DNA from 3 places in the Mycobacterium sp. NGS61 genome. Region 3 is predicted to be linked to each of the others. Evidence: riboswitches for the same ligand, from Rfam matches in the RefSeq annotation. Region 3 holds a riboswitch; each other region holds the start of a gene.
The links. Region 3 has a riboswitch for cobalamin ahead of gjpA (outer membrane porin GjpA). Riboswitches for the same ligand answer to the same signal wherever they lie in the genome.
Positions count from the first base shown of each region.

Region 1: it holds a riboswitch for cobalamin, as region 3 does, so the genes downstream of both, AC5Y3Z_RS21850 (PPE domain-containing protein) here and gjpA (outer membrane porin GjpA) in region 3, are expected to answer to the same signal.
Region 2: it holds a riboswitch for cobalamin, as region 3 does, so the genes downstream of both, metE (5-methyltetrahydropteroyltriglutamate--homocysteine S-methyltransferase) here and gjpA (outer membrane porin GjpA) in region 3, are expected to answer to the same signal.

Region 1 covers NZ_JCALCL010000012.1:169,790-173,879, reverse strand. Annotated here, with positions in the region: gene AC5Y3Z_RS21855 (PE family protein) at 1-108, opposite strand, end outside; gene AC5Y3Z_RS21850 (PPE domain-containing protein) at 169-1,854, opposite strand; cobalamin riboswitch at 1,976-2,193, opposite strand; gene AC5Y3Z_RS21845 (cobyric acid synthase) at 2,280-3,752, shown strand; gene AC5Y3Z_RS21840 (DUF3556 domain-containing protein) at 3,804-4,090, shown strand, end outside.
Region 2 covers NZ_JCALCL010000012.1:164,025-168,114, reverse strand. Annotated here, with positions in the region: gene metE (5-methyltetrahydropteroyltriglutamate--homocysteine S-methyltransferase) at 19-2,370, opposite strand; cobalamin riboswitch at 2,429-2,622, opposite strand; gene AC5Y3Z_RS21830 (NAD(P)H-binding protein) at 2,688-3,329, opposite strand; gene AC5Y3Z_RS21825 (TetR/AcrR family transcriptional regulator) at 3,371-4,090, opposite strand, start outside.
Region 3 covers NZ_JCALCL010000003.1:264,819-268,908, reverse strand. Annotated here, with positions in the region: gene mrf (ribosome hibernation factor-recruiting GTPase MRF) at 1-615, shown strand, start outside; cobalamin riboswitch at 744-926, shown strand; gene gjpA (outer membrane porin GjpA) at 1,072-2,298, shown strand; gene AC5Y3Z_RS08870 (ABC transporter ATP-binding protein) at 2,374-4,090, opposite strand, start outside.

The sequences.
Region 1 (4,090 bases), on a different contig from region 3:
GGTGATCAACGGCGCCGCTGCGGCGTGCGCGGCGGCCAGCCGCGCGGTCAGCGCTTCCACCGCAGCGCTGGCAGCGGCCAGTCCTTCGGGAACCACTCGCAACGTCATGAGTCACACTCCTCTGCCAGGTTTGTCCAATTATCGGGGAAAGCGGGCTATTTCGTGCGCTTAACGATGGTTCACCTCCGATTGATCATCAGGTTCCCACGTGTTCGGCAACATCGGGACGCGTGGCGCGGGATCGTCGTCGGCGATCAACCCCACCGGCCTGGCTCCGCGCTCGGGTGCGACACCGGCGAATCCCAGTGTGCCCGCGTTTCTGCCCGACGCACTGACCAAGGCCAACCGGTCGTCGACGGCCACGTTCTCCGTCGGATCCAGATCCGCGTATTCCCGACCGCGGCCCACCACAGAAGCTCTGGTGCGACGGCGTTTTGGCGCACCGGTGGGCTCCTCGGGTGCGGGCGCCGGCGCCGCGACAGCGGCATCGTCGGGCTCCGATGCCTTCCTCCGCGCTGCGCTGGCCGACCCCCGTTTGGCCGCCAAGCTCAAACCCCCCACCAGGTAGCCGTAGTCCGGCATACCCAGACCGATGCCCGAACCGGTGACCGACGGGGGCGCGGCAGTCGGTGGCGTCACCGGTGCGGGGGCAGGCGACGGCGTCACCGCTTCCACGGCAGTCGGCGTCGGGCCTGGCGTGGAAGACGGGACGCTGGGGACCAACGCCGCCACCGGCGGTGGGGGAGTCGCGCCGGGCAGCGGAGGCGGCGCCGCCGCGGCCAATGCCAGCAAACCTTTGACACCCAGCGGCGCCAGTACCGCTCCGGCCGCCAGCGGCACCAGCGGAGCGGTCAGCAGCGGCACGACGGCCAGCGTCAGGACCAGAGTGCTCTCCAACGTCGTCTTCAGCAGGGCGATGGTGTCGGTGACCACGGTGCCGATGATCTCGACGGTGACGAACAAGATGGTGAAACCGATGGTCGCCGGATTGCCGGACGCGAACGCCGCGGTGAGGTCGAGCGCGACGAACGAGAACATCTGGGACAGCAGTGCCACATAGGTCGCGAGGTCCATCGGGTAGCCGAGGGCGAACGCGATGTTCAGCGGACTGAAGTAGGTGAGCGGATTGCCGAGGATGACCAGGTAGGGGTCGAAACCGCCGAACATCGCCTGGAAGTACGGGAGATTGGCGATCGCGTCGATGAACGGCTGGATGACGTCGTTGTAGAAAGTGGTGTAGGTCTGCCACAACCACTGCTGGAACTGCTCGAATGGAGTGCTGGATTCCGCTGCTGTGGCGGCCCGCTGCGCCTCGGCTCGCAGGATCTCCGGAGCCGGACCGGTTTGCGGGGTGGCGGTCACCGCCGCCGTGGACAACGCCTCGTAGGTGCCCATCACGGTTGCGGCTTGGATCCACATGCGTGCGTAGTCGGCCTCATTGAGTGCGATCGGAATGGTGTTGATGCCAAAGAAGTTGGTGACCGTCAACACCGCGTGCGTGGCGTGATTGGCGGCCAGTTCCACCAGGGTCGGCATCGCCGCGAGCGCGCTCGTGTAAGCGACGGCGGTGGCGTGCTGTTGGGCCGCCTTCGCTGCGCTGTCGGCGCCGGCCTGCGTCAGCCACGCCAGATACGGCGCATGGGCGGCCACATAGCCGGCCGCCGTCGGGCCGGCCCAAGCGCCCGCCGTCACATCGGCCAGCAGCGCGGACAACTCGTCGGCCGCTTCGGTGTAGGTCACGCTGAGTGCGGTCCACTCCGCCGCGGACGCCTCTAATGGGCCCGGTCCGGGCCCGCTGCTCAACAGCGCTGAATGCAGTTCCGGCGGCGAAGCCAACCAGATCGGGGCGGTCATCGAACGTTCCTTTGACACGACGGGATGCCCGTCGCCACTCCCAGAACGCCCAGCCGCTGGAACGATGACATTCCAGCAAAGGCCGTCCGCCCAGTCCACGAGGCGACGTGCGCCGGACACGACGCGTCCGGCACAGCTGGCAGGTCTTCGGACTCACAGGCACGCACCTTCGGTGCACCTACTGGCCGTCGCTTCCCGGCCCGGGCTATGGGCCAGTGCTTATGACGGCGTTCGTTCCTGCATACCGCTGCGGGACAGTCCCGGATTTCCACCGGGTTCCCTCTTGCGACGAACCTGAAGGAGCGTTCGCCGCTCGATGCCGGCGACTCCTCACGTTGCCACCAGCAAACCAGCTGCGGGCATCAGAATACTTGACACCCCGCCCTTGAGGCCAGTCGTCGCGAAGGACTGGCATGCTCGTGCTGATGTCTGGGCTGCTGGTGGCGGGTACGACGAGCGACGCCGGCAAGAGCACCGTCGCCGCCGGACTGTGCCGCGCCCTGGTGCGGCGCGGAGTGCGGGTGGCGCCCTTCAAAGCGCAGAACATGTCCAACAACTCGATGGTCTGTGTTGGTGCGGACGGCGCGGGAGCAGAGATCGGGCGCGCGCAATGGGTGCAGGCACTCGCGGCTCGAGTCGTGCCTGAGCCCGCCATGAACCCGGTGCTGCTCAAGCCGGGCAGCGACCACCGCAGCCACGTGGTGTTGATGGGCAGACCGTGGGGGGAGTTGGACTCGACGGATTGGTTCCAAGGACGCCGGACGCTCGCCGCGGCGGCACACCGCGCCTTCGACGACCTCGCCGGCCGCTACGACGTCATTGTCGCCGAAGGGGCCGGCAGTCCGGCCGAAATCAACTTGCGCGCAGGCGATTACGTCAACATGGGACTGGCCCGGCACGCGGGACTGCCGACTGTGGTGGTCGGTGACATCGACCGCGGCGGGGTGTTCGCAGCGTTTCTGGGCACCGTCGCGCTGCTGTCCGCCGAGGACCAGGCGTTGATCGCGGGGTTCGTGGTCAACAAGTTCCGCGGTGACCTCGACCTGCTCGCGCCGGGTCTGCGTGACCTGGAACGGCTCACCGGGCGACGGGCGTACGGCACCCTGCCGTGGCATCCCGACCTGTGGCTGGACTCGGAGGACGCGCTCGATCTGACGGGCCGGCGCGCAGCCGGGCCGGCCCGCCGGGTGGTCGTGGTGCGGCTTCCCCGGATCAGCAACTTCACCGACATCGACGCTTTGGGGCTGGAACCCGAAGTGGACGTCGTGTTCGCCGCAGACCCCCGGGCGCTGGGCGATGCGGACCTCATCGTGCTGCCGGGTACCCGCGCGACGATCGCCGACCTGGCCTGGTTGCGCTCGCGGGACTTGGACCGCGCGGTGCGGCTGCACGTCGCGGCGGGTAAGCCACTGCTGGGGATCTGCGGCGGGTTCCAGATGCTGGGCCGGGTGATCCGGGACCCGCATGGCGTCGAAGGGGCTGGACCTGCCGAGGTCCCCGGCCTTGGTCTGCTCGACGTGACGACGACGTTCGACGCCCAGAAGGTGCTGCGGCTGCCGCGCGGTGAGGGGCTGGGGGTGCCGGCGTCCGGGTACGAGATTCACCACGGCCGGGTGGAGGTCGGCGCCGCAGACCCGTTTCCCGGCGGTGCGCGCGCCGCTGCCGTGTTCGGCACCATGTGGCACGGTTCTCTGGAAGGTGACGCCCTGCGCGAGGTCTTCCTGCGTGAGACACTCGGGATCGCCCCGTCGGGCACCCGCTTCGGCACTGCCCGCGAGCGCCGCCTCGACCTGCTCGGCGATCTCGTCGACCAGCACCTCGACGTCGACGCACTACTCGAGTTGGCCCGGCGCGGGAGCCCGCCGGCGCTGCCCTTCCTCCCGCCGGGAGCGCCGTGAGGTCGGCCTTGAGGTCCCAAACTTCTAGAACACGTTCTAGTGTGTCAATTTATGGGATTCCTGAAGCCCCAACTGCCGGAAGTCGACTTCGCCGAGTGGAGCAAGGGCACGCGCGCTGAGAAGATCCGTCCGATGGCCCGGCACTGGGCCGAGGTGGGTTTCGGCACGCCGGTGGTGCTGCACCTGTTCTACGTCGGCAAGATCCTGCTGTACATCCTCATCGGGTGGCTGATCGTGTTGAGCACCAAGGGAATCGACGGGTTCACCAATGTCCGGTCGTGGTACGCCGAGCCCATCGTGTTCGAGAAGGTCGTGCTCTACACCATGTTGTTCGAGGT
Region 2 (4,090 bases), on a different contig from region 3:
GCTCGGCGAGCGTGGGCGCTACAGACCCGCGCGCACCTCCTGCGCCGCGGCCACCATGTGCTCCAGCGACGCGGTCACCTCATCGGTCCGGCGGGTCTTGAGGCCGCAGTCGGGGTTTACCCAAAGACGCTGTGAGGGGACAGCTTTCAATGCTTCCCGCAACGACTTGACCATCTCCTGCGTACTCGGCACCCGTGGTGAGTGGATGTCGTAGACGCCGGGGCCGACACTGTTGGAGAATCCGATCGCGTTGAGGTCGTCGAGGACCTCCATGTGCGACCGCGCCGCCTCGATGGAGGTGACGTCTGCGTCCAGGTCGGCGATGGCGCCGATCACCTCGCCGAACTCCGAATAGCACAGATGGGTGTGGATCTGGGTGGAGTCATCCACCCCGGAGGTGGCCAATCGGAAAGCCGCCACGGCCCACTGCAGATACTCGTCCTGCTCGGCGCGTCGCAGCGGCAGCAGTTCCCGCAACGCCGGCTCGTCGACCTGGATCACCGCGATCCCGGCCGACTGCAGATCCACCGTCTCGTCCCGGATCGCCAGGGCGACCTGGTTGGCGGTGTCGGCCAGCGGCTGATCGTCGCGGACGAATGACCACGCCAGGATGGTCACCGGACCGGTCAGCATACCCTTCACCGGCTGTTCGGTCAGCGACTGCGCATAGGTGATCCACTCGACCGTCATCGGGTGCGGCCGGGACACATCGCCGAACAGGATCGGCGGGCGGACACAGCGGCTGCCGTAGGACTGCACCCAGCCGTTGTCGGTGGCGAAGAAGCCGTCGAGCTGTTCGGCGAAGTACTGCACCATGTCGTTGCGTTCCGGCTCGCCGTGCACCAACACGTCCAGCCCGAGTTGCTCCTGCAGTTTGATGACGTCGGCGATCTCGGCTTTCATCCGACGCTCGTACTCCGTCTGGTCGATCTCGCCGGATCGCAGCGCGGCCCGTGCGACGCGGATCGCCGAGGTCTGCGGGTAAGAACCGATCGTCGTGGTGGGCAACACAGGCAGCTGCAGCCGCGCCTCCTGACTGGCCCGCCGCTCAGCCGGGTCACCGCGATGCGTGCCGGACGCCACGATGTCATTGATGCGGGCGCGGACGCGATCGTTGTGCAAGCGCGGATCCTGCTTGCGCGAGGCCACCGCCGCATTGGATGCCTCGATCTCATCGGCGACCGCCTCGCGTCCCTCGCGCAGTGCACGCGCGAGAACGACGACCTCTTGCACCTTCTCGGCGCCGAACGCCAGCCAACTGCGCAGTGCATCGTCCAGGCCGGTTTCGGGTTCCAGCGAATACGGGACGTGCAAGGTTGAGCACGACGTCGACACCGCCACCGTGGCCGCCGAGCCCAGCAGACTCGCCAGCTTGCTCAGCGCGGACTGCAAGTCCGTGCGCCAGATGTTGCGGCCGTCCACCACGCCGGCCACCAGCGTCTTGTCGGCCAGTTCTGGAACGGCCGCGATCCCCGTGTCAGCGCCGTAGACCAGGTCGACACCGATGGCCTCGACGGGTGTGCGGGCCAGCCCTGCCAGCGACGCGCCCGGGTTGCCGAAGTAGGTGGCGACGTAGATCGACGGCCGGTGGGCCACTCCACCCAGAGCGTTGTAGACCGCCTCCGCGAGTGCCGGAGCGTCGGGGGAGATGTCAGTGACCAGGGCGGGCTCGTCGAACTGGACCCACAGGGCGCCGCTGTCGGCGATCAGCGCCAGCAGTTCGGTGTAGATCGGCACCAGTTCCTGCAATCGTTCGATGGGAGCCGTAGCGCCGTCTACGGCCTTGCTGAGCAGCAGGAACGTGACCGGACCGATGATGACGGGACGCGCGGGGACGCCCAGCTCGTGGGCTTCCTCCAGCTCGGCGAGCACCTTGTCGGGGTGCAGCCCGAACCGGGTGGACGGGCCTATCTCAGGGACCAGATAGTGGTAGTTGGTGTCGAACCACTTGGTCATTTCCAGCGGCGATATCTCGTCGTTGCCGCGCGCCGCCGCGAAGTAGCGGTCCAGCTCGTCAGAAACCCCACCGACGCGGGCCGGCAGCGCGCCGAGCAGGACCGCGGTGTCGAGCATCTGGTCGTAGTAGGAGAACGTGTTCACCGGCACCGAGTCCAGGCCGGCGGCGGCCAGCTGAGTCCAGGTGTCGCGGCGCAGCGACGCGGCGACCGACTCCAGGTCGGATCGGCTGGTGCGGCCGGCCCAGTAGCCCTCGGTTGCGCGCTTGAGTTCGCGGCGCGGGCCGATGCGGGGGGAGCCGGTGATGGTGGCGGTGAATTTCGGAGAAGTTGGTGCGGTCACGAGCTGGTCCTTCGGATTCGACGGTGTGGACACCGCCCGCGGACGCGCAACCGATCGCGCTACGGCATGCATCAACCGCAACGGCCCCGGCCAAACGCCCATTCCACGAGGCGATGTGCCGCCGAACGCGGCGCGTCCGGCACAGCTGGCAGGTCTTCGGACTCACAGGCGCGCACCGGGTGGTGCTCCTACTGGCCGTCGCTTCCCAGTCCGTTCACGGGACCAGTGCTTGTCAAAGACGGCGGTCGTTCCTGCATACCGCTGCGGGACAGTTCCGGATTCTCACCGGATTCCCTCTCGCGAGCCATCAAGGCCTCGCTTGATGCCGGCGCCACAGGTGCGACGACGGCAGACCAGCTGCGTCGCCAAGGCTACTCTGTGCGCGATCTTCAGGTCGCCAGCGCTTCGGCGATCGGGACGTCGCCGTTGTTGAACTCGACGGTCCGGCCGATTGTCGAGTCGTCGGCGAGGACGGCGGCGGCGACGGCTGCCACGTCGGCCCGCGCTACCGATCCTTTGGCTTCGCCTATCGCGATGCGCCCGGTTCCCGGGTCTTCGGTGAGTCGGCCCGGTCCCAGCACGGTCCAGTCCAGGTCGGTGGCGCGCAGGTGTTCGTCCGCGGCCGCTTTGGCCTCGGCGTAGGCGAAGAACGAGTCATCCTCAGGCACACCGTGGTTCGCCCCGGCGCCGAAGTAGGACACCATGACGAACCGGCTGACGCCGGCCTGCGCTGCCGCGTCGATCACCCGGATCGCGGCATCGCGGTCCACGGCATAGGTGCGCGCCGCGTCGCCGCCACCGGCCCCGGCGGCGAAGACGACGGCGTCGTGACCCGCCAGCAGGCCGGCAATGTCGTCGGTGCCGAGCTCCTCGATGTCGGCCGTGGTCGGTTCGGCACCGGTGTCCGCAACGTCGCTGGTGTGGCCGGGATTGCGGACGATCGAGGTCACCTGGTCGCCACGCTCGGTCAGGATTCGGGCCAGCTGCAATGCGACCTTGCCGTGGCCGCCGATGATGATGATGTTCGCCATGACGTCGACGTTACGCGTGGCACCCGAAACGGATGACTGGTCTACTTGCCGCGCACCGCGACGCCGCGCAACACGGTGTCCCGCGCCAGGATGAGCGACGTGCGGGTGCCCACCTCGCGCAGGATGTTCTCCGGTATCCACTGCATGCCGATGACGCAGCGCGCCAACATGGTGGCCGACGGCGCCTCGAGGCGGATCTCTGCAGACCGGATGCCTTCGGAGAGCAGCGATTTCATCTGACGCAACCGGGTCGTGTAGGACCAACCCGGGTTGACCGCGTCGCGGGGCGGAGACTGACGCATCCACGCGAGTTGAATCCTGAACTCATCGGAGAACTGGTCCAGAGCGTTGACATTGACCCAGCTCAGCGCGTCCAGCTTTTCGATGGTCGTCGCCTCCGCACGCAACACGGCGACCCATCCGGCTTCGACCTTCTGGCCGAACGAGCGCATGATCGACGCCAGCAGTTCGTCTTTGGAACCGATCACCCGGTAGACGGTGCCGGTACCCAATCCGGCTGCCGATGCGATGTCGCGGATGGTGGTGACTTCGTACCCCTTGCGGCCGAACTCCGTTCGGGCCACCGCACGTAAGTGAGCCGCTTTATCGCTCGGGTCGGCTTCGTTGTCGTCGGCCCATGTGTCGATGACGTCGGTGGCCGCGCTGAAAGCCTTCGACCGATCCAGCACCCGATCCGCAGGTGGTCGGCATGCCAAGCCCTGCAAGATGATTCGACACAGCAATGCCGCCACCTGGTCGGC
Region 3 (4,090 bases):
GGAGCGAACAGAATTGAGCAGGTGCTCGCCGGCCTTGACAGTCGTGCGCGCCGGGGGCGAGACGATGATCCGCACGGCCCGTTGCTATCCGGGCAACCTCCCCTCGAGCCCACCGGCACCGTCCAACTTGTCGAGTTCAGCGCCCAGCGTCCGTTTCACCCCCAGCGTCTGTACGACCGCATGGAGCTGTTGCTGGAGGGAGTGATCCGAACTCGAGGTCGCTTGTGGCTAGCCGGTCAGGACCAGCAGGCGATGTGGCTGGAATCGGCGGGAGGTGGATGGCGGGTCGGTTCAGCAGACAAGTGGCTCACTGCCATGACCGACGCGGAGTTGGCCGGCGTCGACGACGAACGCCGTGCCCTCGCCCAGTTGAGGTGGGACCCCCTGCACGGCGACCGGCACACGGCAATGACGATCCTGGTCTACAGCGCGGACTCCGGCGAAATCCTCGATGGTCTCGGCCGTGCTCTGCTCACCGACGACGAACTCTGCTCCCCCGCTGACTGGGACCGCTATCCAGATCCGTTCGGCGATTGGAGCGAAGACCTCACCGAAACCGCCGATTCTTTCGACGATATGGCCGCCATTCAGAACGCCGACCATCGAGCGAACTAGTTGCAACGAGGGCAATTAGGGGTGGCGCGGTAATCGCGACGGACGGACTCACACCGTGCCGCTGCGATGCCATCGCTCCGACGAGGTCACCGCCGTGGCAGCCGGGGCGGGCCTGCCTGTTCCGTTGGGGGTCCCCGGCGTGTAACAATGTCGCCCGTACGGCGATGACGACGCAGGAAGCCGGTGCGAATCCGGCGCGGTGCCGCCACTGTCATCGGGGAGCGACCCTCACATGCCACGGCCATTTGGCTGGAAGGCGAGGCGAGCGGCGATCCGAGAGCCAGGAGACTCGTGTCATCGCATCCTGCTAACCCGGGGCGGAGCACCCCGGAGAAAGCCGCCACCTCAGATGCTGCGCGTCCTTTGCCACCTCCTGTGCGGTTGGCCGTACGACGCCTGTGCAAATTTTTCCGACCGGCGGTCACCGTACTGGCGAACGAATAAGGGAGAGCAAGCATGTCGTTTGTGACCGCAAGTGCGGATCTGATGCAGAGCGCAGCACAAAATCTGTCGGGTATCCGCCGAGCGCTCGCCGATGCCGCCGCGACGGTTTCGGGACCCACCACGGGAATCGCGGCCGCAGCTGAGGACGAGATCTCCATCGCGATCTCGTCGTTGTTCGAGAACTTCGGCCGGCAGTTCCAGTCGGTCAACTCACACGCGCTGGCGTTTCATACCGAGTTCGTCAGCTCGATGAATTCCAGCGTCGGGGCCTACACAAGTGCCGAGGTCGCCAACGCGCAGCAGAACCTGCTCGGCGCACTGGGCTCATCCCATGCACCCGCGGCCGCGACTGCCGTCGACCCGATCACCCGGTGGGAGCAGGTCGTCGCGACGACGGCGCAGAACGCCGAGACGGTGTTCGGAGCCTCGCGGGTCGGCCTGAACACGTTCACCGGTGGCATCAACCACCTCGTCACCAACCCCGCGGGCTTCTTTGCCAAGCTGCAGGCTGCTGCACAGGCGATACCCCTGGTCGGTGCCCCCAGAGACCTCGCACTCGCGGTCACCCAGCACACGCTTGGCGGTATCACCCAGACGATCTCCGACCCGGTGACGTACGTGCCCAACGCGCACAACGAAATCTATACCGGGCTGATCGAGAGTTTCCTCCCCGACGGGCCGGTGGGAGTAGTGCTCACTGAAGTCCTGAACTTCGCAGCTTCACCCTTGAGCGGCCTGCTCATGGGTGCCGTGGGTCCATTCGCAAGCCCCGGCGTCGCGCTGCTCAACAGCGCCGGCGGCGTCCTCGCCGATATCACCGGCGGCAATGTGACGGGGGCGCTCACCGGCCTGTTGAACACACCGGCCAACGTCGTTGACGGTTTCTTCAACGGGGCCACGTTGAACCTGGATCCCCTTGCGCCGCTAGTCAACCAGTTCATCAGCGGTCCCACCGGGGGCACCGAACAAGTCACCGGCTTGAGCCTTGGTTTCGGTGGCCTCTTCAGTCCGGGGCAGGTTGTGTACGGTGCCGCCGGACCGATCTATAACGGCGTCGGCGGTTCGCTGTTGAACTCGATCGGAGTCGAGCTCACTTTCACTGAAGACGAGTTCCAAGGCATCCTGCCGATTCCCGCGCTCCCGGTCGGTCCGATCGCGGCGACGGCGAATCTGTTCAGCATCGTCGGACAGATATTCGGCGGCGGCTTGGAGCCGCCTCCCCTGCCAGTCGAGATGTAGGCAAACTCTCGGCGAACACCTGCCTCAGCGGTAGAAATGGTGCCCACACGGCGCGGCATCTTCCGCTGGGGCAGGCTATGCCGACCCGGACGCAGCAGGGGTCGGCTGATCGCGCCGAAGTTGCCAGCCTCGGGCACGCAACCGCTCTTCCCAGAACCTGGTATAGGTCCCCTGGTTTGCGACCAGCTGCTCGTGACGTCCGCGTGCGCTGATCCGACCGTCATCGAGGACAAGAATCTGGTCGGCGTCTATCACCGTCGAAAGTCGATGTGCGACAACGATAACCGTGCGCTCGTGAGCTAGTTCGCGGATGGCTGCGGCCACGGCGGCCTCGTTGACGGCATCGAGCGCGGCCGTAGCTTCGTCCAGGAGCACGACCGGCGCATTCTTGAGCAACGCGCGGGCAATCGCGACACGCTGCCTTTCCCCGCCCGAGAGCGCCGACCCCCCTTCGCCAACGCGTGTGTTCCACCCGTTGGGCAGCCGGTTGATGACTTCGTCGAGCCGGGCGATGCCGGCAACGTGGGACAGCTCGGCTTCTGCGGCATCAGGATCGGTCATCCGCAGGTTGTCAGCGATGGTGCCGTCGAAAAGGTAAGCGTCGTCGAATACTTGCGCGGTCAGGTGTGCGACTGCGCTGGTGCCGAGTTCGCGTACGTCGTAGCCGCCGATGCGGATGCTGCCGTCGTCGACGTCGAAGAAGCGGGCAATCAGTCTGAGCAACGTCGTCTTCCCGGCGCCGGACGGGCCGACGATCGCGGTAAGACTGCCGCTCGGGATGGTGGCGTCGACGCCGCTTATGACCTCGTGGCTCGAATCGCGGTGGTGGTACCCGAATCGCACACCACGCAATTCGATGTCCGCACCGGCGGGCGTCGCCGCTCGGTCGGGCTCCGGCAGCGGTGGCACGGCCAGCAACTCGCGCACTCGAACGATCGCGTCGGCGTTGACTTGTACGTGACCGGCCAGGTCGCCGAGCTGAGAGATCGGATCGATCATGCGCAACGTGATGATGAACAGCCCGATCAGCGTCGGCACCGCAAGATCGCCGCGCAAGGTCAGGGCGACCGTCAACCCGATGATCGTGGTAACGACGAGTTGCATCGTCCCGAAGCATCCAATCAGTCCCCACGCACCGCGGATAGTCAACCGCGACTGCGAGTGTTGTTGCTGGACAAGGGATTCCTCGAGCGCGCCCAGCGATCGACGGTCCAGCACCCCATACGCTCGCAAAGTCGGCTGCTGGCGGGCGAACTCCACGATGCGGGACGCGGTCGCTGCCACGTCGTGTTCGTACTGGGCGTCGTTGCGGTGCACGATGCCCATATACATCTTCAGCGACAGCGCGCACAGCACGGCACCTACGGTCAGAGCGATGCCAATGCGCCAGTCGCTCAGATAGCTGCCGATGATCAGCGTGGCCGGTGCGGTCACTCCGACGATGATGTGCCGCAGCATATGCGCCGGGAAGTCCGCGACGTCGGTCGCATCCTTGCTGACCAGACGTCCGACCGGACCGGTGCGGTCCGCACCGAACCAGCCGATCGGCAAGGTGGCCAGGTGATTTCCGATTCGGGTATGGAAACTGGTCAGCACGTCAGTGCCGACCAGGAACCCCAGTGATGTGCTCCACGCGAGCAACGCGTGGTGGGCTCCGACCGTTACCGCGATCGCCGCGATCCATGACCACAGCTGGGCCCATGCGACTGGCCGTTCGAACAGTGTGCCGAGCAGCGGTACGACCAACAAGAAACCGATGCCCTGGAGAACTCCCTGTGCACCTTGCAGTACC